DNA from 3 places in the Pseudoalteromonas 'SMAR' genome. Region 3 is predicted to be linked to each of the others. Evidence: predicted binding sites of a transcription regulator. Region 3 holds the regulator's gene; each other region holds the start of a gene.
The links. The regulator MetJ, encoded in region 3, represses methionine synthesis genes. The targets are predictions, from matches to a motif close to TAGACGTCTAGACGTCTA.
Positions count from the first base shown of each region.

Region 1 (10,401 bases), on a different contig from region 3:
GCAAGATGGATTTGTTTATGACTAACGTGAGTAGATGGTTATCTAGCTGCCTGTTGAGTGCAGCTATGGTGTTGTCCCCTTGGGTGAGCGCCAATGAAACGGCGATATTTAGTTCCAAAGCTACCGCTCAGCCACAGTGGGCAGAGCAGGGGATGGTTTCCAGTCAAGAAGCACTGGCAAGCCAAGTGGGTGTCGATATCTTGCGTCAAGGGGGGAATGCCGTCGATGCTGCCGTGGCTGTTGGTTTTAGTCTTGCGGTGACATTACCTCGAGCGGGTAACCTTGGCGGTGGTGGTTTTATGCTGGTGCACTTAGCTGAGCAAGACAAAACTATCGCTATTGATTATCGAGAAATGGCGCCTAGTAGAGCCCATAAAGATATTTTTATTGGCAAAGACGGCAAAGTAAACTCAAAGCTCAGCCTGCAACATGGCTTAGCGGTGGGCGTGCCCGGCACGGTTATGGGCATGGAGCTGGCGCTAAAAAAATACGGTACCATGACCCTCAGTGAAGTCATTCAACCGGCGATAAAACTAGCGCGCAACGGTATCAGGGTGACGTCGGATTTAGCCAACTCGTTATCACATGACTACATCCGAGCGCGAATGCTAGATGTGCCGGCATCAAAAGCCATTTTCTATAAGCAAGATGGCAGCAATTATCAGCCCAATGAAGTGCTTGTACAAACGGATTTAGCCAACTCGTTGCAGCGTATCGCCAAACACGGCAGTGCTGGGTTTTATCAAGGTGAGACCGCCCAGAAAATCGTTGCTGCGGTACAGGCCGCAGGCGGAATTATGTCGCTTGAGGACTTAAAAAATTATCGCGCGATCGAGCGTAAGCCGGTAACGGGCAATTACCGTGGCTATCAAGTGGTGTCCATGCCGCCTCCTTCCTCGGGTGGCGTACATATTATCGAAATGCTCAATATGTTAGAGCAGTACCCGATTGCACAGCTTGGCCATAATAGTGCTGCCACCATCCACCTGATGACAGAGGTGATGAAACGCGCCTATGCCGACAGAAGTAAATACTTGGGTGACCCCGATTTTTATGATGTGCCAGTGGCAGAGCTCATAAATAAGCGCTACGCAAAAAAACGCAGTTCCGATATTAATCCAGACACCGCAACACCCAGCAGTGCAATTAGTCCAGGCACGCTGCTGCCCTATGAGAGCAACCAAACAACCCATTACTCGGTCGTTGACAAGTGGGGCAATGCCGTAAGTAACACTTATACCCTGAACTTTAGCTATGGCTCCGGTATTGTGGCTGCGGGCACAGGGATACTTTTGAATAATGAAATGGATGACTTCTCTGCTAAACCTGGGGTGCCCAATGGCTTTGGCCTGATCGGTGGCGAAGCCAACGCAGTTGCCGCCAATAAACGCCCTTTAAGTTCCATGACACCCACCATAGTGATGAAAGACGGTAAGCCATTTTTAGTTACAGGCAGTCCAGGCGGCTCGCGGATCATTACCACCACGTTGCAAATTATTATGAATGTCATTGACCATGGCTTGAACATTGCCGAGGCCACCGTGGCTCCGCGTATTCATCACCAATGGTTACCAGATGAAATACGCATTGAGCGCAGCTTAAATGTCGACACTCGACGCTTACTTGAAGCAAAAGGACATACCTTGTCGGAAAAAAATGCCATGGGCTCTACGCAATCCATTATGTTGACCGACAAAGGGATATTTGGTGCTTCAGATCCCAGACGTGCCGACAGCGCAGCACTTGGTTATTAACACTGCGGCGACTTAATCGCTGTTAATAAGGGGCAAACAGCCCCTTTTTTATCCCTGTAGCAGTAAAAACACGCCCAGTAATGCGATGACACCACCGCTTATCATGGTTTTGGTGATGGCCTCACGTTTTATCACCGCCATAGTCATTACCAGCAAAGGCGCGGTGGCAAAAATAGTTTGTGCTATGGCCGGATCGGTGTGGTTCACCGCAATAAGCTGTAGCCATAAGCCTACGAAAGTGCCAAAAAAGATGGCCGCAAACAGCCAATTTTTAGCATCAATTTGCTTAAGGGTCAGGGCGCGATAAAGGCTTTGCGAGCGCAGAAACGCTACCAGCATGGCAACAAACAAGGTACCAGAGCCAAGTCTTATCAATGCTGCCCACAAACTGCTGATGTTTTCGTGGTTGAGCGCGCCTTTGGACAGCACCATGCCTGCGGCTTGGCATGTGGCGGCAGTTAACGCAAAAACAACCCCCAGCAGATAGTGCTTTTTATCCATCACCGGTTGGCTCTTGCTCGGTTTTATCGCCAGCATGACGCCCAAGGTCGTAATAATAATGCCCAGCCACGCTGAAGCACTGAGGTAAACGCCCAATATAACAATATTCAACATACCGGCAATGGCCGGGGCTAAACTTTCAATCACTAGGGTTCTGGCCGGGCCAATATTGCGCAGTGCCGCAAAATAGGCGCTATCACCTATGGCAATGCCTAAGATGCCACTGGCAATAAGCCAACCCCAGCTGGACAGTTGGCTGGGTAACAAGGTGTCTGAGGTAACAAGGATAGCGAATAACATTAACGCCACAGCGATAACGCCCTTGGTGACATTCAACTCAAATGGGCTGAGATGGTGGCTGAAGCGTTTATAAAGTACCGTTGAAAAGGCCCATACACATGCGGCAGCGATTGCTGCTCCTTCACCAAGTCCAATCATACGTCGTTTAGTACCTCATTAAAAATGTATTAGCAGCGGGCAGTATACGTGGATTGGCCAGAATAATCTCAACTGTATTTAGACGTCCATCCATCTAGAGGTTGATATTTTCTGGTTTCGGTTCATAATAACGGCATTCGATTTTTCAGGAGCATGGTATGCCAATCACGGTTACTGACGAACTACCGGCCATTAGTCAATTACGTCATGAAAATGTTTTTGTGATACCGCAGAGTCGGGCTTCAACTCAAGAAATCCGTCCGATGCGCCTTGCTATCCTTAATTTGATGCCCAACAAGGTAGAGACCGAAGTACAGTTTATTCGGCTATTAGCCAATACGCCGCTGCAGGTCAACGTCGATTTACTGCGCCTAGACACCCATCGAAGCTCAGAAAACTCAGAGCAGCATTTGGATATGTTTTACCGCTATTTTTCGGATGTCAAAAACAAAAACTACGATGCCTTAATTGTCACGGGCGCACCGCTGGCGCACCTGGAATACCATCAAGTGACGTATTGGCAAGAGCTGTGTGACTTTTTTGATTGGGCCGAGCATCATGTGACTTCGACCTTGTTCTCGTGTTGGGCGGCTCATGCAGCCATCTATCATCACCATGGTTTAAAGCGCGAGCTAAAACAAGACAAGCTTTGTGGGGTGTTTAAGCACCATTGTTATTTTGAGCATGGTGCCTTAACTCGAGGATTTGATGATGAGTTTCTGGTGCCGCATTCCCGCTATGGTCACATCGATTTTGCCCAAATACAACGCTGTGAAGATTTAGTGGTATTGGCAGGCTCCGAGACTGTGGGGGCGTATTTACTTAAAAACCAGTCAGGCAGTCAGGTTTATATTACCGGGCATCCTGAATACGATGCTGACACCTTAGAAAAAGAATATCAGCGCGACTGTGCAAAAATGGCCAACGCGCCTTTACCACAAAACTATTTTCCCGATGACGACCCCAGTCGGACGCCATCAAAAACCTGGCAAAGCCATGCGTTTTTGTTATTCTCAAACTGGTTAAATTATTACGTTTACCAGACCACCCCATACGATATCAACCTGGTTAGCCAAGATGTAAGGACTAACAATTATGCCGAGTAATTCTGCCGTGAACGGTGAACAAATCAGTCAGCAGCTGGCTCATGCCATGAGTCAGCGCATCCTTATTTTAGATGGTGCCATGGGAACCATGATCCAGCAGCATAAACTTGAGGAAGAAGATTATCGTGGCGAACGCTTCAAAGACTGGCACGTGCTTATAAAGGGCAACAACGACCTGTTAAGCCTGACTCAGCCTGAGATCATCAAACAAATTCATGGCGATTATTTGGCCGCAGGCGCTGACATTATTGAAACTAACACCTTCAATGCCACGACCATTTCCATGGCTGACTATGACATGGCGAATTTAAGTCGAGAAATCAACCTTGAGTCGGCGAAACTGGCCCGCAGTGTGGCCGATGAGTTTACCGCAAAAGAGCCCAATAAGCCGCGTTACGTTGCCGGTGTTTTAGGTCCTACCTCGAAAACTTGCTCGATTTCTCCCGACGTCAATGACCCGGGTTTTCGTAACATCACCTTCGATAAATTGGTGGCGGCCTACGTCGAGTCAACCTTGGCATTGATTGAAGGCGGTGTGCATTTAATTTTGATTGAAACCATTTTTGATACCCTAAACGCTAAAGCAGCGTCATTTGCCGTAGAAGAAGCATTTGAGCAAGCAGGGGTTACTTTACCGGTGATGATTTCTGGCACCATTACCGATGCCTCTGGGCGAACCTTGTCGGGGCAGACCACAGAAGCGTTTTATAACTCCATCCGCCATATCAAGCCGATATCCATTGGCCTCAATTGTGCACTGGGCCCAGACTTATTGCGTCAATACGTCGAAGAGCTCGCCAGTGTTTGCGAAACCTATACCTCTGTGCACCCCAATGCCGGTCTACCCAATGAGTTTGGTGAGTATGATTTAGAAGCGCAAGAAATGGCGCAAGAAATCATCGACTGGGGCCAAGCGGGTTTTATTAATATTGTTGGAGGCTGTTGCGGTACTACGCCTGAGCATATTCGCGCCTTTGCCAAAGGACTCGAACACACCGCGCCACGGCCCTTACCTACGCTTGAAGTGCGGATGCGCTTGGCTGGCCTTGAAGCATGTAACTTAAATTAGGATTTTCACCATGACCCAAACTGCAGTATTTACCAATGTTGGTGAACGGACTAACGTCACAGGCTCCGCACGATTTAAACGCCTGATTTTAGAGGAAGATTACGAAACGGCATTGGAAGTAGCCCAAGAGCAGGTGGAAAATGGCGCGCAAATTATTGATATCAACATGGATGAAGCCATGTTGGACTCCAAAGCCGCCATGGTTAAATTTCTTAACCTGATTGCTTCTGAGCCAGACATCTCCCGAGTGCCTATTATGGTCGACTCATCAAAATGGGAAGTCATTGAAGCTGGGCTCAAGTGCATTCAAGGCAAGGCCATTGTTAACTCTATTTCGCTTAAAGAGGGCGAAGCGCCTTTTATTCAACAAGCGAAAACCATTAAGCGTTTCGGCGCTGCCGTGGTGGTAATGGCGTTTGATGAAGACGGCCAAGCGGAAACAGCCGACAGAAAATATGAGATCTGTGCTCGCTCCTATGACATCTTGGTGAAGCAACTTGGCTTCCCGCCAGAAGACATTATTTTCGATCCTAATATTTTTGCGGTGGCCACGGGGATTGAAGAGCATGACAACTACGCTGTGGAATTTATTGAGGGCACGCGGCGCATAAAACAGAATTTACCTCACTGTAAGGTATCGGGTGGAGTGTCGAATGTGTCTTTCTCTTTTCGCGGCAACAACCCCGTGCGCGAGGCCATTCACTCGGTGTTTTTATATCACGCCATTAAAGCGGGTATGGACATGGGGATAGTCAATGCCGGGCAATTGGCGGTGTATGATGACATTCCCAGCGAACTGAGAAATGCGGTTGAAGACGTGATCCTCAATAAAGACCCCGGCGCTGGTGAGCGCTTAGTGGAGCTTGCGCCAAAGTACTCTGGTATGGCGCAAGCCGAGAAACAAGAGGACTTAGAGTGGCGCAGCTGGCCGGTTGCTAAGCGCTTAGAGCATGCCTTAGTGAAAGGGATCACCGAGTTTATCGATGAAGATACCGAAGCTTGTCGTCAGCAATTTGATAAGCCCATTCAGGTCATTGAAGGGCCGTTGATGGACGGCATGAATGTGGTTGGCGACTTGTTCGGTGCTGGTAAAATGTTTCTTCCCCAAGTGGTGAAATCGGCGCGCGTGATGAAGCGAGCTGTGGCTTACCTTGACCCTTTTATTGAGGCGGAAAAAGAAGAGGGGGCGACCAATGGTAAGGTGATCATGGCCACCGTTAAAGGCGATGTTCACGATATTGGTAAAAACATCGTGGGAGTGGTATTGCAATGCAATAACTACGAGGTGATTGACTTAGGGGTGATGGTACCGGCAGAACAAATTCTGCAAACCGCCATTGATGAAAATGCTGATGTTATTGGCCTGTCAGGGCTAATTACGCCGTCACTGGATGAAATGGTGCATGTGGCAAAAGAAATGACCCGTCGTGGTTTCGACATTCCGCTGTTAATTGGCGGTGCCACGACCTCAAAAGCCCATACCGCGGTAAAAATTGAGCCGCAATACCATCATGGTGTGGTGTATGTGAATAACGCCAGCCGTGCGGTGGGAGTGGTATCAAACCTATTGAGTCAATCACAAAAGCCGGAGTTTTTAGCTAAAACCACCGCTGAATATGAAAAAGTGCGAGCCCAACAGGCGCGCAAAAAGCCCCGCTCCAAGCCGGTATCCCTTGCCCGAGCACGAGACAATGCGGTCAACATTGATTGGCAAAACTACACCCCTCCGGTGCCTAACAAGCTTGGTATTACTGAGTTCAAAGACGTCACAGTCGAGACGTTACGTGATTATATTGATTGGACTCCTTTTTTCATGACGTGGTCGTTAGCTGGAAAATACCCGCGCATTTTAAGCGATGAAGTGGTAGGAGAAGAAGCGCAAAAGCTCTTCCACGATGCCAACGCTATGTTGGATGATTTATCGCAGTCAGGGCGTTTACAGCCACTGGGGGTCATTGGGTTATTCCCAGCCAACCGCGTTGGCGATGACATTGAAATTTATCAAGATGAGCATCGCGATAAAGTGCTATTAAGGTCGTGTCAGCTGCGTCAGCAAACCGAGAAAAGCGACTTTCCTAATTATTGTTTGTCTGACTATATCGCGCCAAAAGGGACTCCTGATTATTTTGGTGCTTTTGCAGTGACTGGGGGCTTGGAAGAAGATGACTTGGCGGCCGCGTTTGATGCTCAGCAAGACGATTACAATAAAATCATGATCAAAGCCGTGGCGGATCGCTTAGCCGAAGCCTTTGCTGAGTACCTGCATGAGCGTGTACGTAAAGAGTATTGGGGGTTTGCAGCGGATGAAGCGTTAAGTAACGAAGAACTTATCCGTGAAAACTACCAAGGGATCCGTCCAGCGCCAGGGTATCCTGCGTGCCCTGAGCACACCGAGAAACAAAAAATTTGGCAGCTGTTAGATGTCGAAAACCGTATCGGTATGAAGCTGACCAGCTCCTATGCCATGTGGCCTGGAGCTGCGGTATCAGGGTGGTATTTCTCTCATCCTGAGTCAAAGTACTTTGCGGTAGCCGGGATCCAAGCCGATCAGGTAGCAGACTATGCTGACCGCCAAGGCATGAGCCTCGCAGAGGCTGAGCGCTGGTTGGCGCCAAACCTTGGTTATGAGCCGCAATAATAAGCTTAGGCCAGTTTCAGAGCTCTGTGACTGGCCTAACTGAGGTTTAGCCATTCAACCAAAGTTATTAATTTATGTGTTTTTATGGTTAACAAAAGCACAGTGTTTCCAGTATACTGCCAAAATCCATTACGATATTTGAGCTACACACAATAATGGCAAAACTGGGGTTGTGGTTATTTTGTTTGTTGTCGGCACCGAGTTGGGCGAATAATCAACTGGTGGTTGATATTATTAGCAGTGAAAACTTCAGCCAGCGTTATCAGCAGTTTTTAAATGGCAAACATGTCCTCGATGTTGATACCTTTTACCCCTCCACCAAAGGTTCTCACATCGAAATCGTAGAAATGGTGCTGTTACAACAGGCGCTGTTTCTTGGCGGTGAAACACGAGAAGTAGTATTTCGGCCTAAACCTGCAACCAACATCCTCGAATTTTCTGACTTACTTTCGGGTGACAGTTTGATTTTGGCCCGCTCTGTGTGGCATGAAAATATTGTTGATTTCCGTGGCTCTGTGTACATCTCCGAACCCGTGGTTGAGTTTGGTGATTACGAAGCCGGCTTGTATGTCAGTGAAGACAATGTGGCCGCACAACAAACCCCTTTTTCGCAATTGAAACAATTAAGTGTGGTGTCTAATCCGAGGTGGCAAGTGGATTGGCGGGCGTTATTAAACACCGAGCTCAACTTGGTGAGCTTTATTGGTCCTTGGGAGACCATGCTCACCATGGTTGAAAATGAGCTGGTGGATGCCATGTTGGTGAACTTTAGTGTCAGTGATGAGCTGACCTTAAACTACGCGGATAAAAGCTATGTGCCCATTAATGGCATTAAAGTGGTGTTGCCGGATTCTCGCCATTTTGTGGTGAGTAAGAATCACCCTGAAGGTGCCGCGGTATTTGCGGCGTTAAATCGCGGCTTAGCAACATTGCGCCAGCGCGGTGTGTTAAAAAAAGCCCTAGTGCAGTCTGGCTTTATTAATCCCCAAGTGGCCAATTGGCAAGTGGCTAATCACAGTATGTTGGTTGAGGAGCAGTGATGCCATTACGTTGGTTAGCGGTGTTGTTACTGGTTGGAAAGGCGTCTGCGTATACCTCAGCGCTAGACTTAGCGGAACAATTTGTTGAGCTTGAAGCCAAGGTCGAGGCAAATTACGACTTGCACTTATTGCCAGAGGTTAAAGCGCAAAAACAACAAGCAAAAGGCCAAGGTCAGCAAGCGTTGTTACTCCAGCTGCTGTTACTTGAGGGCAGTATTGTACAGCATTATGGTGATTATGAGCGCGGTCTCGAGCTGCATAAACAGGCATTGCAATTGGCTAATCAATTAGGTGATGCCGCACTGAAAGTTAAAGCGTATTTGGCCATTGCGCATTTAGATATTGATTTAGAAAACCTAAAACACGCCCAAGACTACCTCAATAAAGCCACGCAGTTGGCCGCACAACTGCACACAGCCAATCAACTAAAAGCGCAAGTGGCACTGTGGCAGGCGCGACTTTATGTCAATAAAGGTGCCTATCGCTTAGCATTGCAACACAGCAATATCAATTTACAAAAAGTGGATAACAAAACAGCCAATCGCATTCGTCTTACCCGTGCTCAAGCCTATCTTGAACTTGGCCAATACCCGCAAGCCGAGGCACTACTCGCTCACATTGGTCGCAGCGAGTCGGTGGCGCAGGATCAACAAATGCGTATTACAAATGCTTTATTAGCGGCACGGGTACAATTGCAAGCAGGAGAGTTTACCGCGGCGATTGACATGGCTGAGCAAGGTTTACAAGAAACCTTAGGCACGCGCTTCTTACAGCAGCAATCGCAACTGCAGTGGACCTTAGCTTCGGCCTACGCTCAACTAGGTAACTACGCTGAGGGCTATCGTTTTTTGAAGCGTTTTTCATTGACCAAACGCGCGTTAAACCTACAAAAACGTAATAACAAACTGTTAAAGCTCGAGGCGCAATACGCCTTAGCGCAACAGCAGCAAGCCGTAAGCGAGCTTGAGCGAGACAACGCCATTCAAGCCAAGCAAATTTTAGCCCATCAGCAACAGCTGGAAAACGCCCAGCTCACCCAACAGCGTTGGTTGCTAGTTGCGGTGTTAGCGCTTACGCTGGTGCTGGTTTTTTACTGGCGCTGGCAAAATCGCCGTTACACCAAGTTACTCGAACAACAAGTGGCGCAGCGCACTGAAGAGTTGGCTGAGCGAAATCAAAGGCTACAAACACTCAGCTTTACCGATAGCCTCACGGGGTTAAGTAACCGCCATCATTTTTTTAGTGTGATCGATGGTACCGTTGCAGCAGTGGATCAACGCGTACAACAAGCAGGCCCCGATGGTCGGAGCGATTTAGTGTTTGCCATCATTGATATTGATCACTTCAAAACCATCAACGACAGCTATGGCCATGCCGCAGGAGACATCGTACTGCAAGACTTCGCTGCTATTTTAAAGCAGTGTACTCGGGAGTCTGATTTACTGGTTCGTTGGGGCGGCGAAGAGTTTTTATTGGTAATGAACGGCACCGAGCGCCAGCGTGTTGCCACCGTCATTGAGCGCATCCGGCAACAGGTTGAGAGTTACCCATTTATGGTGAACGATCAACCGATTAATTGCAGCTGCTCAATTGGCTTTGCAGCTTACCCCTTTAATCTAGCACACCCACAGCAACTCAGTTGGGAGCAAGTACTGGAAGTGGCGGACGCTGGGTTATATGTCGCCAAAGCCTCGCAGCGTAATGCTTGGGTCGAAATCACGGCGGGTAACACCGGCGCGTTGTCAGCCGAACAGCTCGTCAAACAAGCGCAGCGTTTACTGCAGCAGGGGCAGCTTAAGGCGAACAGCAACCTAAAGGCATTGCAATTTGACTGAATACGCTGAGAATGACTCCC
Region 1 is NZ_JBLWMW010000017.1:36,615-47,015, reverse strand. It holds gene ggt (gamma-glutamyltransferase) at 66-1,754, shown strand; gene ACNKW2_RS09090 (DMT family transporter) at 1,803-2,693, opposite strand; gene ACNKW2_RS09085 (homoserine O-succinyltransferase) at 2,852-3,799, shown strand; gene ACNKW2_RS09080 (homocysteine S-methyltransferase family protein) at 3,789-4,868, shown strand; gene metH (methionine synthase) at 4,879-7,506, shown strand; gene ACNKW2_RS09070 (type 2 periplasmic-binding domain-containing protein) at 7,662-8,546, shown strand; gene ACNKW2_RS09065 (GGDEF domain-containing protein) at 8,546-10,381, shown strand.
Region 1: ACNKW2_RS09085 (homoserine O-succinyltransferase) is a predicted target of MetJ. The motif match lies at 2,773-2,790, and genes of this name have one in related genera.

Region 2 (10,401 bases), on a different contig from region 3:
AATTTGCACGTTTTGTATAAGTATTTGCCATTTTAATTGACGTCTTGTCTAGCTAGACTGATAGTTAATGACAACACAGTAATGGTAAGCAAGCTAATGACAAGCGCAGTACAAGCTCCTAATGCGGTGGTGATGATCCGTCCCCATCACTTTATTTCTAACCCACAAACCATGCAGGATAATGCCTTTCAGCAGCATTGTAGCGACATGCACCCAAGCCAACGAGCCTACATGGAAGTGACACAAGCGGTGCAGCAGCTGGAGCTGCAGGGCGTTAAGGTGCATTTGTTTGAAGACATGACCACAGCGACTCCCGATTCGGTGTTTCCCAATAACTGGTTTTCTACCCACAGCGATGGTCAACTTATTACCTATCCTATGTATGCGCCTAATCGGCGACTGGAAATACGCCAAGATATTATCGACTTCTTAGCGGCCAACTACCAAATGACTCAGCATCATGACTTTAGCCATCTAGTGGCGCAAGAGTTGTTTTTAGAGGGCACAGGTTCTATGGTGATTGATCATGCTCATGGTGTGGCTTACGCAGTGGAGTCTAAACGCACCAACCGCGAGCTGGTGGCGCGCATTTGCCAACAGCTGGGATTAGATGCCATGGTATTCAATGCCTTTGATGATAATAACATGCCGGTTTATCACACCAATGTACTTATGTGTGTAGCCACAGAGTTTGTCATGCTATGTTTGGATATGGTGCCGGCCTCACAACAAGGCGAGCTGTTGGCGCAGTTTGAACAAAACGGCTTGCAAGGGATTAACTTGTCAGTGGCGCAAATTAAGCAGTTTTGTGGCAACGCCATTGAACTACAGGGCAGCTCTGGGCGGGTGTTGGCGCTTTCAACTACGGCCTTTGCGGCCTTAGGCGAAGCACAAAAAGCGCAAATCTCGGCAAGCGCTAAACTAGTAGCCATTGATATTCCGACCATAGAGTCGGCTGGTGGCTCAGTGCGCTGCATGATAGCAGGCATTCATTTACCACAAAAATAAATGGCACCAGCCATAATAACAATCATAACAACAGGAACTGCCTATGTTTGATACCGCAGTTAAGGCCATTAATGGCTTACTTTGGGGAGATGGACAGCTACTGATCTATATCCTTTTATTTGCCGGGTTTTGGTTTTCAATTCGGCTTAAAGTAATACAGATCCGTCAGTTTGCTCATATGTTTAGCTTACTGAAAAGCAGTAGCAGTCACGATAAAAATAGTATTAGCTCGTTTCAAGCCTTGTGTACCGGGCTTTCGGCACGAGTAGGAACGGGTAACCTTGCGGGGGTCGCAGTGGCTATCTCGTTAGGTGGCAGTGGCGCGGTGTTCTGGATGTGGATGATTGCCATTTTAGGTATGGCCACGGGCTTTGCCGAAAGTGTGCTAGGTCAGGTATATAAGGTGCGCGACAGCCAAGGCGAGTTTCGCGGCGGCCCAGCTTATTATATTCAACTTGGTCTTGGTAGCCGTTGGTTGGCGGTGTGCTTTGCGTTTTGTTTGTTCCTCGGCTATGGCTTTACCTTCAGTGCCATGCAAACCAACACCATCACCGACGCTCTGAACTACGCGTTTGCTATTCCCACCCATTATTCTGGTATTGTCATTACGCTGCTGGCCGGCTCAATCATACTAGGTGGCTTTAAAGCCATTGCTCGCTTTGCTGAGCGTATCGTGCCCATTATGGGCTTGGTTTTTGTGGTGGCCGCGGTGATTATTGCCATAATTAATTACGCTAAGCTTCCAGCCATGTTGGAGGACATCTTACTCAGTGCTTTTGGCTTACAAGAGGCTGGCGCAGGCGCGCTGGGGGCGGCGATTAAAAATGGTATCCAGCGGGGGTTATATTCCAACGAAGCGGGGGCGGGCAGTGTGCCTCATGCTGCAGGCAGTGCCACGCCTAACCCTAACCACCCTGCCACTCAGGGCTATATTCAAATGCTCGGGGTGTTTTTCGATACCATTGTATTGTGTAGCTGTACCGCGGTGATTATTTTACTGGCCGATATTGATATTGGCAGTGAAATGGAGGGGATCCGCTTAACCCAATCGGCAATGACTGCTCACCTTGCGGCAGGGGGCGTGTATTTTGTTGCGGCGATCATTACTTTATTTGCGTTTACCTCGGTGGTGGCTAACTACGCGTATGCCGAAAGTAACCTGCACTTATTTAAATTAGATAATAAGCTTGGCCGCGGCATCTACACAGTGTGTTATTTATCCATGATGCTGTGGGGCGCGTCGGCCACCTTAAAGCAAGTGTGGGATTTGGCGGATATTGCCCTGGGGTTAATGACGGTGGTAAACGTTATCGCCATCGTGCGCTTAACCCCCACGGTGTTGGCGGTAACGGCAGATTATCATCAGCAACAGCGCAGCGGTAAAAAGCCTGAGTTTGATGTTTCTGCGGTACCAATACAAGGACAAGTGGAAGCTGATGTTTGGAAAAAAGTTAATGCCTGAAAAGGTGAGCAGCTGACTAATCAGTTGCTCACTGAGTGGGGCCCGGTTTTTTTCAGTACCTCGATAATAAATACATAGCCTTAGTGGTATTTCATGACTCATAACCACAAAGAATAGACCACTTAGCCTCTTTTAAGGCCTCTGTCGCTAATGTACGACACTTCCAACTATCAATATTACTATCCAGATGTCGCATATAGTCCATTAAGGTTACCATCACCGCGACATGTGTATCAGATGAGACCGGGTCGACGAGCATACCTGCGGTAATATCGCCATTTTCACCACTGGAGAAAATGACTTCTTCTAGTGCTGAACATTCATTGTTTGCATTTATAACGCATGCGCCTACGGGGGTATTGTTAGACGTTTTAACCACAATGACTTTTACATTGGTGCCTTGCCCATTTGCCATGCCTGTTGCTAGGGTTTTGGCGCTGATATCACTACCATTGTGTGCAAAGCCAGTATTACTGTTTTGCTGAGAGGGGGGACTATTAAGGTCGGAGCAGCCTTGATTGTCAGAAGAGCAAGGAGATCCCTCATTAATGTATTGGTAGACGGCTTTACGCTTTATTGCACTTGCTAAATCAACTAATCTTTCTTGATGAAAAGCACCGCTATTGCAAGGCTCTTTATCACAATTGCTTTTGAACCAAATAGAGCGAGGGTTTTCGATAGTACCACTGTAACCAACCTCAACTTCCTCGCCGTATCTGTCTTGAAAATATACAATGTTTTGCTTTGCTTGAGCTTGCTTGATTGTGGCAAATATTCCTAGTGTGATTAACGCAATTAGCATAAATGATTTGCGCATGACTACCTCCTAGTAGTTTTGTTTATAAAATGTTTATTTTTTGTGGTTTTTTATCTTATGCTGAGGTTGGGGAGGTGTCAACTGTCTTTATAACGGGTTCAGCAGGTATGGCGGTGATGCTGTGGGAGGTGTGTTGTTACTGTGCATGGTAGAAAGCTAAAATTGAGGCCCAAGCTATTACCTTGAGCCATTTTAATTGATACTGATATTACCAGCCGTCGTAACGGCGTCGACGCGATAAGAATAGCGTTAAAATCACCCCGATAATAATGCCACCAATACCAATGCCGCCACCATATGTAAGCAATAAGTGCTGTTCTTTTTGTACTTTTTGCTGCTGCATTTGACGCTCTTGTTCAAGCTGTTGCTCTAGGCCATCAATGGTGTCTTGCAGGGCGGCGTTTTCAGCCAGTAGGTTGGTGTTGTTTTGTTGCAGCACTGGCAGTTGTTGTTGCGCCTGATTGAGCGCTTCTTGAGTGTCTACTAGGGTTTGGTTGACTGACTCTAGCTGTTGTTTTAGCCCCGGCTCAGTGGTGATAAATTTGCTCTCAACCCAGCCTTCACGTGCTTTGTCATCTTTAATTTGGACAAAGCCATCTTCTGCGCCACTCATGATGGTAATTGGCGTGCCAGCATCGACCGAGCCTAAAATGCGATAGTTTTTGCTCGGACCGGTGTGCATGAAAATGTATAAGTCGTCACTTATATAGCCGTTTGGATTTGCACCTTCTGTGGTGCTGGTTTGCGCAGGTTCCTCAGCAAAAGCAGTAAAGCAACTGAAGAACAGGCTCGCAATGAAAAATTGCTTTAAGTTGAACATGCGTTGGCCTTTTATTCTTTTCGGACGTAAAGTTAACAAAATAGTAGGGATTTCGCCGCTTAATAGCAAGAGCTAGTTGCCTTTATGGCCATTGCAACAGCAGGTAACTGAATAATTTTATTGTGCTTTTAAGCTAAGTGGCAACGCCCTATTAGAATCTAAGTGACAACAGGGCTGCCATGCTTATTGATTTGACGCATATTAATGCTTATTTCTATCGGATAAAAAGATTGCAAAGCCCGTCACCTTTGTATATTTTGATCCTCCCTTAGACAAATAGGTAAAACAAAGCCCTAATGGATACTGAAATAGAACTGAAATTCTTGGTTTCAGATAATGAAGTTCCGCGGATCCCTGCACTAATTACCCAGTTTGCAAAAACGGTCACCAACAAGCCTGCGAAAAACCTTACCAATGCGTATTTCGATACCCCAAATCGTGAGTTACGAGCGTTAGACATAGGGTTAAGAACGCGTTGTTGTAATGATGACTGTGAACAAACCATAAAACTGGCAGGGGAGGTCGTTGGTGGGCTCCATCAGCGCCCCGAGTACAACTTACCTATTCAGTCAGGCCGTCCTGATCTCCATGCGTTTGATGCCAATATTTGGCCTCATGGTATGCAGTTGGAGTCCATAGCCGACAACATTTACCCGATTTTTAGCACCAACTTTATTCGCCGCACCTGGTTAATTGAAACCGATTCAGGAAGCCAGATTGAAGTGGTGTTAGACAAGGGCGAGATTGCCGCCAATGGCCAGGTTGAAGCCATTAACGAAATGGAAATCGAGCTGGTTGAAGGCAGTCGCGAAGATTTATTTTTACTTGCCGATCACCTCATTAAACAAGCTGGAATGCGCTTAGGGCTTTACTCAAAGGCGGCCAGAGGCTATCGCATTGCCGACGACAAACCGTTAAAGTCCGATCGCTTTATTGGTTTTGTGCCACTGCAGCAAAACGTCACGCAAGAGCAGGCCTTAATTGCAGCAGTGAGCTATGGCATTCAGTTCGTGCAAAAGCATGAGCAATGTTACTTTAACAAAGCAAGTTTACGCACATTGAAGCGCGTGATTGACGGCATTGCCTTGATCCGCCATGCGTTTTGGTTATTCGACGACATTGTAGACAAGAGCTCCACCGAACAGATTCGCAATGAATTGAAGTGGTTACTGTCTGAGCTGGCGTGGGTTGAGAACGCCATCCACCTTAAAACCTACACCTCTAAGCGTCATGCTTACTATAAAAAGCTCAATCAATTTCCAGAGTTGGCGCAAGTTATTAATGATTTAAAAGACGTGCAACCCACCGCCACCGACATCGAAGACTTATTTCACTGCACCCGCTATAACCGCTTAATTTTGTCACTGACACGATGGCTAGTAGATAAAGCATGGCGTAAGAACTGGGATCAAAAAGCCATGACGGCGGCAGAAGCCTCGGTAAAAGACATTGCTGCTAAGCTGTTTGATAAAGATTGGCACGACTTAAAAGCCTTATTACCGGAAGACAGTACCCTAACACAGCAAGATTATTTGCAAGTTCGGGTGAAACTGGAAAACACCCTGTTAAGCGGTAACTGCTTAGGTAAGCTGTACGATAAAGAGGCGCGTAAAGAGTTCCGCACCCCATGGATTGATATTGTCTATGGTATTTATGAGCTAGAAACGTTGGCGTATTTACACCAACTGTGCCAAAGCCAAAACTCAGAGGAGTTGCAAGAGGTTCAGTCTTGGTTACTGCAAAAGTCCGAGTTTCTCATCAGTGCCATGGAGCAAAGCCGACAATCGTCGATGAACAGCGAACCTTACTGGACATAAAGACACGCTTTATAGCAGTGGCTTACGCCACTGCTTATGTCAGCAAAAAACTAATTTAATTTCTCACATTTATTTTTGGCTGAGCTAAACTTTTTATATCCATCTTGAGGTACTCCAATGATAGATATAGATGAAAAAGTCCTTAGCGACCTGCGTGGTGGTTTTAACCTACCTGCCAAACCAGAAATTTTACAAGCACTGCAAAATGAACTGGCAAAACCCGAACCTGAACTGATTGCCGTGGCTGCTATTGTTGCTGCGGATGTTGGGGCATCAGCGGCGGTATTAAAGGTCATTAATTCTCCCGCCTATGGTTTGGCCAGAACTATTACCGATATCAAGCAAGCTGTAATGTTCTTGGGGGTAACTTGCATTACCCAGCTGGTGACGGGGTATTTACTGAAAAATGCTTTTGACCAGTCGAAATGCTGTATTTCGTTGCAGCAGTTTTGGGATAACGCCGCTGACATTTCACAGGCTGCTATGGTGATAGCGCGTTATTTAAAGTCGGCGGTGCCCGCTGAAAACCTCCAGCTGCTAGGGTTATTTCATGACGCTGGCATTCCAGCCATGGCGGTAAAGTACCCAGACTACAACGAAGTGTTCACTTGCTCTATTGAGCGCCCTGAACAAACCTTAGTGTATTACGAAGAGCAGCGCTATCCAGCTCCCCATACTGTGGTGGGATACTTTTTAGCCAGCTCTTGGAACCTACCAAAAGAAACCTGTCAGATGATTTTACGTCACCATGATGTTAGCTATTTAGACGAGTCACATGGGCTAGAGTATTCGCAAACCTTTGCGGCGTTGAAATTAGCAGAAAACCTCTGCTTTGAAGCTAAACACTTTCGCAGTTGTGCTGATTGGTATGTATTTCGTGACAAAGTAATGGTGGAGCTCAACCTCAGTGAGGACGAGTATCAAGATTTAAAAGACGACATTAATGATCTTTTTATCAACTGAAACAAAAAAGGCGCCATAGGCGCCTTTTAAAAACTTATTTGCTGGGGTTAAAGACCCGCAGCTTGACGCAGAGCGTCGGCTTTGTCTGTTGCTTCCCACGGGAACTCGTCGCGACCAAAGTGACCGTATGCCGCCGTTGGCTTGTAAATCGGACGCTCTAAGTTCAGCATACTTAGCAGGCCGTATGGACGCAGGTCGAAGTGCTCACGTACTAAGGCAATGAGGCGATCTTCTTCCAGTTTACCAGTACCAAAGGTTTCAATGCTAATTGAAGTTGGCTCAGCCACGCCAATCGCGTAAGACACCTGTAGTTCACATTTATCAGCTAACCCAGCCGCAACGATGTTTTTCGCTACGTAACGTGCTGCGTATGCTGCTGAGCGGTCAACTTTTGATGGATCTTTACCAGAGAAAGCACCACCACCGTGACGTGCCATACCACCGTAGGTATCAACGATGATTTTACGGCCGGTTAGACCACAGTCACCCATAGGACCACCAATTACGAAACGGCCTGTTGGATTGATAAAGAATTTAGTAGCGTCAGTGATAAGCTCTGCTGGCAGTGTTGGCTTAATAATGGTTTCCATTACCGCTTCCACTAAGTCGTCTTGTGACACTGAGTCACAGTGTTGTGTTGAAAGCACAACCGCATCAATACCTACTGCTTTGCCATTTTCATAAGCAAAGGTGACCTGCGACTTAGCGTCAGGACGAAGCCAAGGTAGAGTGCCGTCTTTACGTACTTGTGCCTGACGCTGAACTAGACGGTGTGAATAGGTGATCGGTGCTGGCATCAGCACATCCGTTTCATTACAGGCGTAACCGAACATTAAGCCTTGGTCACCGGCGCCTTGCTCTTCAGGACGAGCGCGATCAACGCCTTGGTTGATGTCCGGAGACTGCTTGCCAATGGTATTTAAAATTGCACATGAGTCGGCGTCAAAACCCATATCTGAGTGGGTGTAGCCGATTTCGCGCACGGTTTTACGAGTGAGTTCCTCGATATCAACCCAAGCACTGGTAGTGACTTCGCCACCTACCATTACCATGCCGGTTTTTACATACGTTTCACACGCAACACGTGCTTTTGGATCTTGTTCAAGGATGGCATCGAGTACCGCATCAGAAATCTGATCGGCAATCTTATCCGGATGACCCTCAGAAACAGATTCAGAAGTAAATAAATGTTTTGCCATTGTATTTATGCTCACAAATATTGCGCTTCACAGACATCAGGAACAGCGCTAAAAAATTAAGGAGTTCATTGTAACCAATAAACCATATTGTTGACCAGCTATTTTACGCCTAGACGTCCAAAATGGTTTAATCTTTTTTTGTCAGTGCAAAAAGTCGAATTTTGGCCATTTTTATGACTTTTGCCGTTGCACATCGCCATACAAATAAGTAAGAATGGGCTGATATACCCAAGTGCCCTCAAGTTACTTCACTGTTTAAGAAGCCCGCGAGCAAGCGACATCAATACGCGTAGCGGTTCGTTAATGAAGTGCTTGGGCATAAGCCTGTCGAGGGTATTTAGGTATTACATCCCGCGAAACACATATAAAGGTAGGAGAATTCATGCCATCTCGCAAAGAACTTGCTAATGCAATTCGCGTTCTTTCCATGGACGCAGTACAACAGGCCAAGTCTGGTCACCCTGGAGCCCCTATGGGCATGGCTGACATCGCGGAAGTACTTTGGCGCGACTTTTTAAAACATAACCCTAACAACCCAGAGTGGTTTGACCGCGATCGTTTTGTGCTGTCAAACGGCCACGGTTCAATGCTGATTTATTCACTACTGCATTTATCTGGTTATGATTTATCAATCGACGATTTGAAAAACTTCCGTCAGTTGCATTCAAAAACCCCAGGTCACCCAGAGTATGGTTACGCCCCTGGTATTGAAACCACTACGGGTCCATTAGGCCAAGGGATCACCAATGCAGTGGGCATGGCGATTGCCGAAAAAGCACTAGCAGCGCAGTTCAACCGCGACGAGTATGACATTGTAAACCACTATACCTACACCTTCTTAGGCGACGGCTGTTTAATGGAAGGTATTTCCCATGAAGCTTGTTCACTGGCAGGCACATTGGGCTTAGGTAAGCTCATCGCATTTTGGGATGACAATGGCATTTCAATCGACGGTGAAGTCGAGGGCTGGTTCAGCGACGATACGCCAAAACGTTTTGAGTCTTATGGCTGGCATGTTATTGCTGACGTGGATGGCCACGATAGCGACGCCATTAAAGCGGCCATTGAGGCGGCACAAGCTGAATCGGATAAGCCGACGCTTATTTGTTGTAAAACCGTCATTGGTTATGGCTCACCTAATAAGTCAGGCAGCCACGACTGCCACGGTGCACCGCTAGGTGATGATGAAATCAAAGCAGCACGTGAATTCCTTGGTTGGAAACATGGCGCATTTGAAGTACCAGAAGATGTATATGCTAAGTGGGATGCAACATCACGTGGTCAAAACCAGCAAAGCGAGTGGCTGATTAAGTTCACTGAATACCAAGCGCATTATCCTGATCTAGCTGCCGAGTTTGAGCGCCGTATGAAAGGCGAGCTACCGGCTGATTGGTCACAAAAGACAGAGCAGTATATTGCCGAGCTACAAGCAAACCCTGCCAACCCAGCGACGCGTAAAGCATCACAAAATGCCCTAAACGCGTATGGCCCAATTTTACCTGAGTTTATGGGTGGCTCTGCTGACCTTGCAGGTTCTAACTTAACCCTTTGGGATCAGTCAAAAGGGGTTACTGCAGAAGATGCTTCAGGCAACTACATTTTCTATGGGGTGCGTGAGTTTGGTATGTCGGCCATCATGAATGGCATTGCCCTGCATAAAGGCTTTATTCCTTACGGTGCTACTTTCCTAATGTTTATGGAATACGCTCGTAATGCGGTGCGCATGGCGGCACTGATGAAGCAAAGAAGTATTTTTGTTTATACTCACGACTCAATTGGCCTAGGTGAAGATGGTCCAACTCACCAACCAGTAGAGCAAATGGCCAACCTTCGCACTACGCCTAACCTGACTAGCTGGCGTCCATGTGACCAAGTTGAATCAGCGGTAGCATGGCAGCAAGCGGTTGAGCGGGCTGACGGTCCAAGTGCGTTGGTATTTACGCGTCAAGGCCTAGAGCAGCAGCCGCGCAGTGCTGAGCAGGTAGCAGCGATTAAGAAAGGTGGCTATGTACTGTCGTGCGATGGCGAGCCAGAAATTATCTTGATTGCAACAGGCTCAGAAGTTCAGCTTGCTGTGGAATCAGCCGAGCAGCTGCGTGCTAGCGGTAAAAAGGTACGTGTTGTGTCTATGCCATCGACTGACGTATTCGATGCGCAATCTGCTGAGTACAAAGAAAGCGTACTGCCAAGCGCGGTAACACGTCGTGTTGCCATTGAAGCGGGCATTGCTGACTTCTGGTACAAGTACGTTGGCCTAAATGGCGCAATTGTTGGCATGACTACCTTTGGCGAGTCAGCACCAGCAGGCGAGCTGT
Region 2 is NZ_JBLWMW010000009.1:46,343-56,743, reverse strand. It holds gene ctlX (citrulline utilization hydrolase CtlX) at 97-1,008, shown strand; gene ACNKW2_RS05975 (alanine/glycine:cation symporter family protein) at 1,052-2,470, shown strand; gene ACNKW2_RS05970 (hypothetical protein) at 2,562-3,287, opposite strand; gene ACNKW2_RS05965 (TIGR04211 family SH3 domain-containing protein) at 3,496-4,107, opposite strand; gene ACNKW2_RS05960 (CYTH and CHAD domain-containing protein) at 4,404-5,924, shown strand; gene ACNKW2_RS05955 (HDOD domain-containing protein) at 6,042-6,887, shown strand; gene metK (methionine adenosyltransferase) at 6,935-8,086, opposite strand; gene tkt (transketolase) at 8,469-10,401, shown strand, end outside.
Region 2: metK (methionine adenosyltransferase) is a predicted target of MetJ. The motif match lies at 8,189-8,206, and genes of this name have one in related genera.

Region 3 (10,401 bases):
TCACCATGGGCTAATAAACTGGCGTAATGCAGCTGCTGCGCCTGCCTTGCTGTGGTGATGGCTTGCAACTCTTGGCTTAACTCGCTCAACAGCGCCTGATGAACAGAGCCAACGAATAAGGCATCAATTAATTCACGTTGATGGTTCTCAAGTTGCAGTAAGATGTCATTAAATGCTCGATCGTCTTGCTGTTGATAACTTTGCCATAAGGTAACCAAGGTATTTGTGGTTTTACCGGCAGCCGAGACGACCACACAATCTCCCGCTTGGCAATGCTCTAGTACAATGCCTGCGACGACTTGATAGCGCTCTGCTGAACTTAAGCTCGAGCCACCAAATTTATGTACAACTTTTGTCATTCCCTCACCATAAAACTGTGTGTGCAGGCGTCAATTTGAATGATTTGGCATCATCCGTCGCCTTGTTGGCATAAATACAGGTAAACCCTGCTTCTAAGTCTGCGATAAGGTCGCGTACGTCCTCAATGCCAACCGAAATACGTATCAAGGTATCACCTACGCCAGCTTCAAGTCGTGCTTGTGGATCCATGCCGGCATGGGTCATAGTGGCTGGGTGACAGATTAGGCTTTCTACGCCCCCTAATGATTCTGCCAAGGAGAATTGCTGCAACGAAGTTAAAAAACGCGCAGCGGTATCTAGATTGCCTTTAATGTTAAAACTCACCATGCCACCAAAGCCGAGCTGCTGCTTTTTCGCCAATTCATGCTGTGGATGGCTCGCTAAACCAGGATAATAAACTTGGCTTACATGGGGTGAAGCCGCAAGGTATTCTGCAATGGCTTGAGCGTTTTCTTGATGCTGGCGCAGCCGGACGTTAAGGGTTCTCAGCCCTCTAAGGGTCAAATAGCTATCAAAGGGCGCACCGGTAATACCAATATTATTGGCCCACCATGCCAGCTCATCGCCCAGCTCTTGGGTGCGAGCGATAACCGCACCACCGACCACATCCGAGTGACCATTAATGTACTTAGTGGTGGAGTGCACAACAATGTCGACACCGAAAGTAATTGGGTTTTGCAGTGCTGGGGATAAAAAGGTGTTGTCCGCCGCCACTAATGCACCAACAGCATGTGCCGCTGCTACCACTGCCTCGATATCGGTCAGCCTTAAAATAGGGTTACTGGGTGTCTCAATCCAAACCAGTTTTGGCTTTATTTCTGCTAACTTGTTGAGGTTGTCTGGCTGGGTAAGATCCAATACTTCTAGGTTCAGCAAGCCACGCTTAGCTAATGAGGTAAATAGACGGTAGCTGCCACCATAGCAATCATGGGGGATCACTAAGGTATCATCGTGATTTAACAGTTGCGTGACCAGATGCACTGCTGCCATTCCGGTGGCGGTAATAACACCTCGCGCGCCGCCTTCAAGTTCAGTGAGCGCCTCTGCCAACACGTCACGGTTAAAATTACCACTACGGCCATAGTCATAGTCACGTTTGGTATCAAAGTCGGCAAACGAATAGGTCGTAGAGAGATAAAGTGGCGGTACCACCGCACCATGTGCTTGGTCCGCTTCTATGCCGTGACGCACTGTCACCGTTGATTTGTTACTCTGACTCATAGGGTCACCTAGATATTTGGATGTTTAGACGTCCAAAAGGTTAGTTTATATAAAACTAGAAGTCAAAACATTTATCCTTCTAAATGGCTAAGTAACTAGTATTTGACTATCTTTTTTAAACCGATAAAATTTCGCCACTTTAGGCGCTGCTAATACGACTGAGTTATTGAAAACTATGGCAGGGATCTTACGATCTCGCTATAGCGGATTACTTTATTCATCAGGCTGAAGTAGGTTAAGACTTGACCGTCAGAAGTTTACCTAACACTTTTAAGTTGTGGATAATGCAGTTCAGAACCCAGTCATATTGGCATTGATGTAACTGAGGCAAGTACACGATTATGGCAAAATGGAATGGTGAATATATTCACCCATATGCAGAACACGGTAAAAAAGCAGAACAAGTTAAAAAGATCACAGTGAGCATTCCTTTGAATGTGCTAAAAGTGTTGACTGATGAAAGAACGCGCCGCCAGGTGCAAAACTTACGTCATGCCACCAATAGCGAGCTGCTTTGTGAAGCATTTCTACATGCATTTACAGGGCAACCTCTGCCCAGTGATGAAGATCTGCGCAAAGACAATCCGGAAAGGATCCCGCTAGAAGTCAGAGAGATCATGGCGGAGCGCGGCTTGGAAATACCTGAGATCAATGAGGAGTAATGCCAATTTAAGCGAATTGGTATCACGCTCAGAAATAAAAAAGCCTCTATATTAGAGGCTTTTTTATTTCTATTTACATACTATTCGTTACTTCATGTAGTCTTCAGGCATATCAATTTGTGCTACACCTGACTCCACAGCCGCTTCCGCCACAGCTCTGGCAATACGCGGTAATAAACGTGGATCCATGGGTTTTGGAATAATGTAGTCACAACCAAACTCCAAACTGTCCACGTCAGCAGCCTTCAACACCTCAGCAGGGACCGGCTCTTTGGCAATACTACGAATTGCTTCCACCGCGGCAATTTTCATTTCATCATTAATGGCGGTAGCACGCACATCCAAAGCACCACGGAAAATAAATGGGAAGCACAATACGTTGTTTACCTGGTTAGGATAATCTGAGCGTCCAGTGGCCATGATTAAGTCATCTCGTGTGGCATTGGCTAAATCCGGATTAATTTCAGGATCTGGGTTGGAGCAGGCAAATACCACTGGCTTGTCAGCCATTAGTTTAAGGTTTTCAGGCGATAATAAATCTGGGCCTGATACACCAACAAACACATCGGCTTCGGCAATCACATCCTGAAGAGTGCGCTTATCGGTGTTATTGGCAAACAGCTTCTTGTATTCGTTTAAGTCATCACGACGTGTGTGAATAACGCCTTTTCTATCCAGCATATAAATATGCTCTCGCTGGGCACCACACTTAATCAGCAGTTCCATACAAGCGATAGCCGCAGCACCGGCACCTAAGCACACAATAATGGCATCGTGAATATCTTTGCCTTGCACTTCTAACGCATTGAGCATGCCAGCGGCGGTAACGATTGCAGTACCGTGTTGATCGTCATGGAAAATAGGTACTTCACAGCGTTCAATCAAGGCTTGTTCGATTTCAAAACACTCTGGCGCCTTAATGTCTTCTAGGTTAATGCCGCCAAAAGTGTCAGCAATATTGGCAACCGTATTGATAAAGTCTTCGGTGGTGTTATGTTTTACTTCAATATCGATGGAATCAAGACCCGCAAAGCGCTTAAACAACAGAGCCTTACCTTCCATCACCGGTTTAGAGGCCAACGGCCCAAGATTACCTAAACCAAGAATCGCAGTACCATTACTGATCACCGCAACCATATTGCCTTTACCGGTGTAGCGATAGGCATTCGCAGGATCAGCTGCAATCTCACGGACTGGCTCTGCTACCCCTGGACTATAAGCCAAGGCTAAGTCTTTGACGGTCTCTGCTGGTTTAGTCAGCTCAACACTGATTTTACCTGGAACGGGTTCTGCGTGATAATCTAAAGCTTGTTGACGAAAGTCTGTCATGGCGCGATATTTTCCTACGAATTTAATGTGAGAGTGTGGTAAATGTTCGCATTTTACGCATTGGAGCAAGACAACCTATTGGCCCAATACAGTGCGATTAACTATATGCACGACGACGCTGCAAAGAAGCCTTGTCAATAGGACATATAGTTAATCGACCGTGATCACACGATACCGAGTTCTCTTGATTATTCAAGTAAAATCAGGTCTATCCACTGGCAGCGATACTTCACCGACTTTTCTCAGAAGATGACCGCACTTTTAAGAAATTTTTCACATCATGACCCTGTTATTTTCATCGATGTCGGCTGCAAATCCATGCATAAAAGATGAAAAACCCAGCAGTCATTAAGACATTTCTATTTCGGCAAAGAAAACTTATTTTTACGGCTTTTAACCTTAATTTCTTAAAATTTAACCGCCATATTGCAAAACTTATAAACTCTACTTTCATAGCTGCAGTATTCATAAATATATAAGCTCTCGGCAAATTCACAATCAAGCCAAGGAAATATTCGTTATTTAGCTCGAGAATAGAGCTAAAACTCTAATTCAATTAATTAGTAAAGAATTGCTGCCAAAGTAGGTTTTTTGTCGTGAAGAGGGATGAAGTTTCGTCGTGAAAACGACCGCAGGCAAAAAGAGATAGGCACAAAAAAAGCACCCGAAGGTGCTTTTTCCGACTAGACAGGCAAGATTACTTCTTGCTGCTAAGTGCACCGAAACGCTTGTTAAAGCGATCAACACGGCCACCTGTATCTAGGATCTTCTGCTTACCTGTGTAGAACGGGTGACAAGCAGAACAAACGTCTAGGTGAATGTCTTTACATAGCGTAGAACGAGTTTCGAACTTGTTACCGCATGAACACGATGCAGTGATCGTCTCGTACTTAGGATGAATACCTTCTTTCATAGCAACCTCTAATTAGGCCGTATCGCTCTCCAAACCCGAAGCTTGGCACCATACGTAGTTATACAAAAATTGTGGACGCGTATTTTAGTGTTTAACTGAACATTCTACAAGCAATATTTTGGCTTTTTTTATTATCACACCGGCGAAGTTTTCACTTCTATTTTGCTTCGGTATATACTGCATCACTGCGCTAGTCACACGGAGTTGTTATGCTCATTCTTGAAGTTGCTATTAAGTTGCCATTGCACCGCACTTTTGATTACCTATTAGAGCCGCACCTGCAAGTAGAGCCCGGTATGCGTGTCAGCGTCAATTTTGCTAACCGTAAATGCACTGCCATAGCGCTACAAAAGAAAAATCACACCGATGTACCAGAAGCAAAACTAAAAGCCGTGTTAAGTGTATTAGACACCCACCCTGTTTTTAACACCCAGCAACTGCAATTCCTGCGCTTCGTGGCACAATACTATTGCCATCCTATCGGTGACACTCTATTCACCGCACTACCGGCGGTGCTACGTGATGGTGGTAATCCAGATAAAACGCAAATTCCCCTGCTGAGCTTATCGGAAAAAGGCCAAGCGTTACCGACGTTACGCTCCAAGAAGCAGCAAGCCTTATTGTCGCAGTTGCACGAAGGGGGAGCCATCAAGTTAAGTGAGCTCAAAGCGTTAGGTTTTGCCCAGCAAACCATTAAGGGTCTAGAACAAAAAGGGCTTATTGAACAATATATTGAACATGAATGTAATTGGTCTCAGCAACCCCTAGAACTGGATAAAAAGCCACGCTTAAATGATCAGCAAGCCACCATTTGCAGTGCCATTAATGCCCAACAGGGATATCGCACGTTTTTAATCGAGGGGGTAACCGGCAGTGGTAAAACTGAGGTTTATTTACAATGTTTAGAGCAAATCTTAGCAGCCGGTCAGCAGGCGCTGATCTTAGTGCCAGAAATCGGCCTAACTCCGCAAACCGTTAACCGCTTTAAGAAGCGCTTTAAGAACATTCCCATTGATCTGTGGCACTCTAATTTAACCGATAATGAGCGCATGCATACCTGGCGGCGCGCCGAAAAAGGCAGTAGCGCCTTAGTGATTGGCACTCGCTCTGCAGTCTTTTTACCGTTTCAACGTTTGGGCATGATAGTCGTTGATGAAGAACATGATGGTTCCTTCAAACAGCAAGAAGGACTGCGTTATCACGCCAGGGATCTCGCAGCCTTTCGAGCCCACCAGCAACAATGCCCACTTATTTTAGGCACCGCAACGCCGGCACTCGATACCCTCAACAAAGCCATTACCAATAAGTACCAATTATTGAGCTTAACCAAGCGCGCTCAGACCCAGCAAGACAATAAGTTCGAATTGGTTGATATGAAAGGTCAGCCCGAGCAAGGAGGCTTTTCGGCAATGAGTTTACATTGGATGGAAAAGACCTTAGCTCGCGGCAAGCAAGTGATGGTGTTTCTCAATCGCCGCGGCTTTGCCCCGACCTTAATGTGCCACGAGTGTGGCTGGCTAAACACCTGCCGCCACTGCTCGACTAGCGCCACCTATCATCGCAGCCTTAATCGTTTGGTCTGCCACCACTGTGGTGAGCAAGACTTTGTGCCACAACAATGTCCTGACTGTGGCAGCACACAAATTATGCCGGCAGGGATCGGCACTGAGCAATTGGAGAGCTTTTTAACTGAACGCTTTAGCGACATCCCCATCACGCGCATCGACCGTGACTCAACACGCCGTAAAGGCAGCCTTGAAAGCGCCCTAGAAGAAATCAACCAAGGGGGAGCGCGAATCTTGGTGGGTACGCAAATGTTGGCAAAAGGTCATCACTTTGCCGATGTCAGCCTGGTGATTATTCTCGATGTTGACTCTGGTCTCTATTCTTGTGACTTTCGTGCCACAGAACAGATGGCACAGCTTATTACTCAAGTGGCAGGGCGTGCCGGTCGAGCAGGAGAAGCGGGGACTGTGTTACTGCAAACTCATTTCCCCGAGCATCCGTTATTACAAGATTTGATCAACAATGGCTATGGGGATTTTGCGCGATATGCTTTACAAGAGCGTGAAGAGGCTATGCTGCCACCATTTGCACACCTGACCATTATTCGTGCTGAAGCGACCAACCAAAACACCGTATTACGCTTTTTATCGGATTTGGTTCCTGCCAGCCCCTATCCTGGTATACAATTGCTAGGTCCAATTCCTGCACCTCTTGAGCGAATTGCCGGAAAATACAGATATCAATTACATATACACGCACAAAAACGCACTGTGCTACGCGATTACCTCTCGCAACTCGCCAGCTACATTACCGCGCACGAGTCTGCGAACAAGGTACGCTGGAGCATAGATGTTGATCCAATGGATAGCTACTAAATTTTATATATGGCACAGCACGACTACATTAATAAAACGCCGAAAGGCAAAACCAAAGGCAAACCGACTAAGTCGAATAAGTTTCCTGTTATCGCGGCAGTTGCGGCGCTGATCCTGATTGCCGGCTTTGCCTATGGCCTGTGGTTTATTAAAACCAATGCCGACCCAGAGCAGGTAGAACAAGCGAAAAACCCAACGCCAACGCAATCGCAGCCACCCACCAAGGCGAAACCTCGTCCCCCTGAATTTATCGAGGAAATTAAAAACCACGAAATCAAAGTCGAGGTGAAAGAAATTAAGAGCAAAGGCCCTTATCAAATGCAGTGTGGTTCGTTTAGAACTCACAGCCAAGCCGAAGAAATGAAAGCCAAAATCGCCTTTACCGGCTTAATTGCTGAGATCCGCCGTACCGAAGGCAGCAATGGCGCTTGGTTCCGCGTACGCCTTGGCCCATATGATACTAAGCGCCTAGCTGAGAGTGACAAGAATAAGCTCAGAAGCGTGGGCATATTTGGCTGCGCAATTTGGGGCTGGACTTGATTTTTACGCCCTAACCCATATTTCCTACTAATCTGAAGTTACAAGGGCAACATGCCCAGATAAGGATCACTATGACTACCATCGTTAGTGTTCGTCGCGATGACAAAGTGGTTATCGGCGGTGACGGCCAAGTTTCACTTGGTAACACAGTTATGAAAGGCAACGCACGCAAAGTACGCCGCCTATACAATGGCAAAGTATTGGCCGGTTTTGCTGGCGGTACCGCCGACGCATTCACCCTCTTTGAGCGCTTTGAAACTAAGCTGGAAATGCATCAAGGCCACCTTACCAAGGCTGCCGTGGAAATGGCCAAAGATTGGCGCACGGATAGAGCATTAAGGCGGCTTGAAGCCCTGCTTGCCGTTGCCGACGAAACCGCCTCGCTTATCATTACCGGCAATGGTGATGTAGTACAGCCTGAGCACGATCTGATTGCCATTGGCAGTGGTGGCAACTTTGCCCAAGCAGCGGCCACCGCGCTAATCGAAAACACCGATTTAAGCGCCAAAGAAATCGTTGAAAAAAGCTTGAAGATCGCTGGTGATATTTGCGTATTTACCAATAACAACCAAACTATCGAAGAATTGTAATAGGACTCGTCATGACAGCTATGACTCCCAGAGAAATTGTCCACGAACTTGACCAGCACATTATTGGTCAAGATAAAGCGAAAAAGGCCGTTGCTATTGCATTGCGTAATCGTTGGCGCCGTATGCAGCTTGACGAGGAGCTGCGCAGTGAAGTAACACCAAAAAACATTTTAATGATTGGCCCAACTGGGGTGGGTAAAACGGAAATTGCGCGTCGCTTGGCTAAGCTCGCCAATGCTCCTTTTATCAAAGTAGAAGCCACTAAGTTCACAGAAGTAGGCTACGTAGGTAAAGAAGTGGAAACCATTATTCGCGACTTAGTCGAGGTTTCTTTTAAAATTACCCGTGAGCAGCAAACCAAAAAACACAAACACAGAGCAGAAGAAGCCGCTGAAGAGCGTATTCTCGATGCCCTATTGCCACCAGCAAAAGACGCTTGGGGCGAAGCACAACGTGACGACAACAGCTCGACTCGTCAGGTATTCCGTAAAAAGTTACGTGAAGGCCAGCTAGACGACAAAGAAATTGACATTGATATTGCCGAGTCTGCGCCACAAGTGGAAATCATGTCACCGCCAGGCATGGAAGAAATGACTAACCAGCTACAAAGCATGTTCCAAAACATGTCAGGCGATAAGAAAAAGAATCGTAAGCTAAAAATCAAAGAAGCCTTTAAACTTCTAGTCGAAGAAGAAGCTGCTAAGCTTGTGAATCCTGAAGAGCTTAAAGAGCAAGCGATTGAGTCAGTAGAGCAAAACGGCATTGTGTTTGTCGATGAAATCGACAAAATCTGCAAGCGCGGCGAGTCTTCTGGCCCAGACGTTAGCCGCGAGGGTGTGCAACGCGATTTGTTACCTCTTATCGAAGGTTCAACGGTAAACACTAAGCACGGTATGGTGAAAACCGACCATATCTTGTTTATTGCTTCGGGCGCATTCCAAATGGCGAAACCGTCCGATCTTATTCCAGAGCTGCAAGGTCGTTTACCTATCCGTGTTGAATTAGAAGCCCTGACTGCAGGTGACTTTAAGCGCATTCTAACCGAGCCTAGTGCCTCGCTCACCGAGCAGCAAATTGCCCTAATGAAAACCGAGAATGTCGACGTTAACTTTACCGACGACGCCATTGAGCGTCTTGCTGAGGCCGCTTTCCAGGTTAATGAAAAGACCGAAAATATCGGTGCTCGCCGTCTACACACAGTGATGGAAAAACTGATGGAAGAAGCGTCATTCGATGCCAGCGAAAAGGCGGGAGAAGCATTAACCATTGATGCCGCTTACGTTGAGCAGCATCTCGATATGTTAGTGCAAGATGAAGACTTAAGCCGCTTTATCTTATAACTACACTATAAGCGGAGCATGGCTCCGCTTAGCTTTTTGGAGCGTGTCGCCAATGTATCAAGTCACTAAACTGCATTATCACACTGTAAGTAAAGTGTTAGATGTGTATTTTGAAGATGGCAGCTGTCACCACTTTAGTGCAGAATTTTTACGCACTCACTCCCCTTCCGCCGAAGTACAAGGGCACAGCCCTGAACAAAAGCAGTTAGTGTTAAATAAAGAAAACGTCACTATCACAAAAATTGAGCCGGTGGGACATTATGCCGCACGGTTAGTGTTCGATGATGGCCATGACACTGGCCTGTATAGCTGGCAGTATTTTCATCACATTGCCGCGCAACAAGAGCAGCTTTGGCAAGAGTATGTTGCCGCTGTGGCAGAGCACCAACAACAACGAGATAGCGTACCGATCAAGTTTGTGCCCTAATCGCAATTGAGCTCCATCCCCTATCCAATCAGCTTTGCTACCTGAAGAAAGTCTATTCGCTTTCTACCCTAACTCGTGTCTGTGTATCCGCCATAAAAAAGCCCCACTCTCGCAGGGCTTGATGTTGCTTGATTTAATTAAACTTGATACTTGGCGATAGCATCACGTAATACTCGCGCTTGCTCCGCCACTTCCTCACTGCTTTGTGCGTTAGAGTGTGCGTTTTCAGAAGCACCTTGGGCAATATCACGAATTTTAACCACGTTTTTATTGACCTCAGAAGCCACTTGGTTTTGCTCATCAATCGCGGTGGCAATGTGGGTGCTCATGTCCATGATGGTTTGCACATCCTCGGTGATCATACCTAGCAGCTCACCGGCTTTTTCTGCTTGTGAAACACTTTCATTGCCTTGCTCACGGCACTGCTCCATAATATTTACCACCTCTCGGGTGCGTTGCTGCAAGGTTGAAATAATACTCTCAATTTCTTGTGTGGAATCTTGTGTACGCTGAGCAAGTGAGCGCACCTCATCTGCCACCACAGCAAAGCCGCGGCCTTGCTCACCGGCTCTGGCCGCTTCAATGGCGGCGTTCAATGCCAGCAGGTTGGTTTGCTCTGCAATGCCACGGATCACATC
Region 3 is NZ_JBLWMW010000048.1:2,078-12,478, forward strand. It holds gene metL (bifunctional aspartate kinase/homoserine dehydrogenase II) at 1-359, opposite strand, end outside; gene metB (cystathionine gamma-synthase) at 364-1,581, opposite strand; gene metJ (met regulon transcriptional regulator MetJ) at 1,923-2,243, shown strand; gene ACNKW2_RS16515 (malic enzyme-like NAD(P)-binding protein) at 2,331-3,572, opposite strand; gene rpmE (50S ribosomal protein L31) at 4,270-4,485, opposite strand; gene priA (primosomal protein N') at 4,695-6,866, shown strand; gene ACNKW2_RS16530 (SPOR domain-containing protein) at 6,876-7,406, shown strand; gene hslV (ATP-dependent protease subunit HslV) at 7,478-7,996, shown strand; gene hslU (HslU--HslV peptidase ATPase subunit) at 8,008-9,336, shown strand; gene ACNKW2_RS16545 (gamma-butyrobetaine hydroxylase family protein) at 9,389-9,763, shown strand; gene ACNKW2_RS16550 (methyl-accepting chemotaxis protein) at 9,901-10,401, opposite strand, start outside.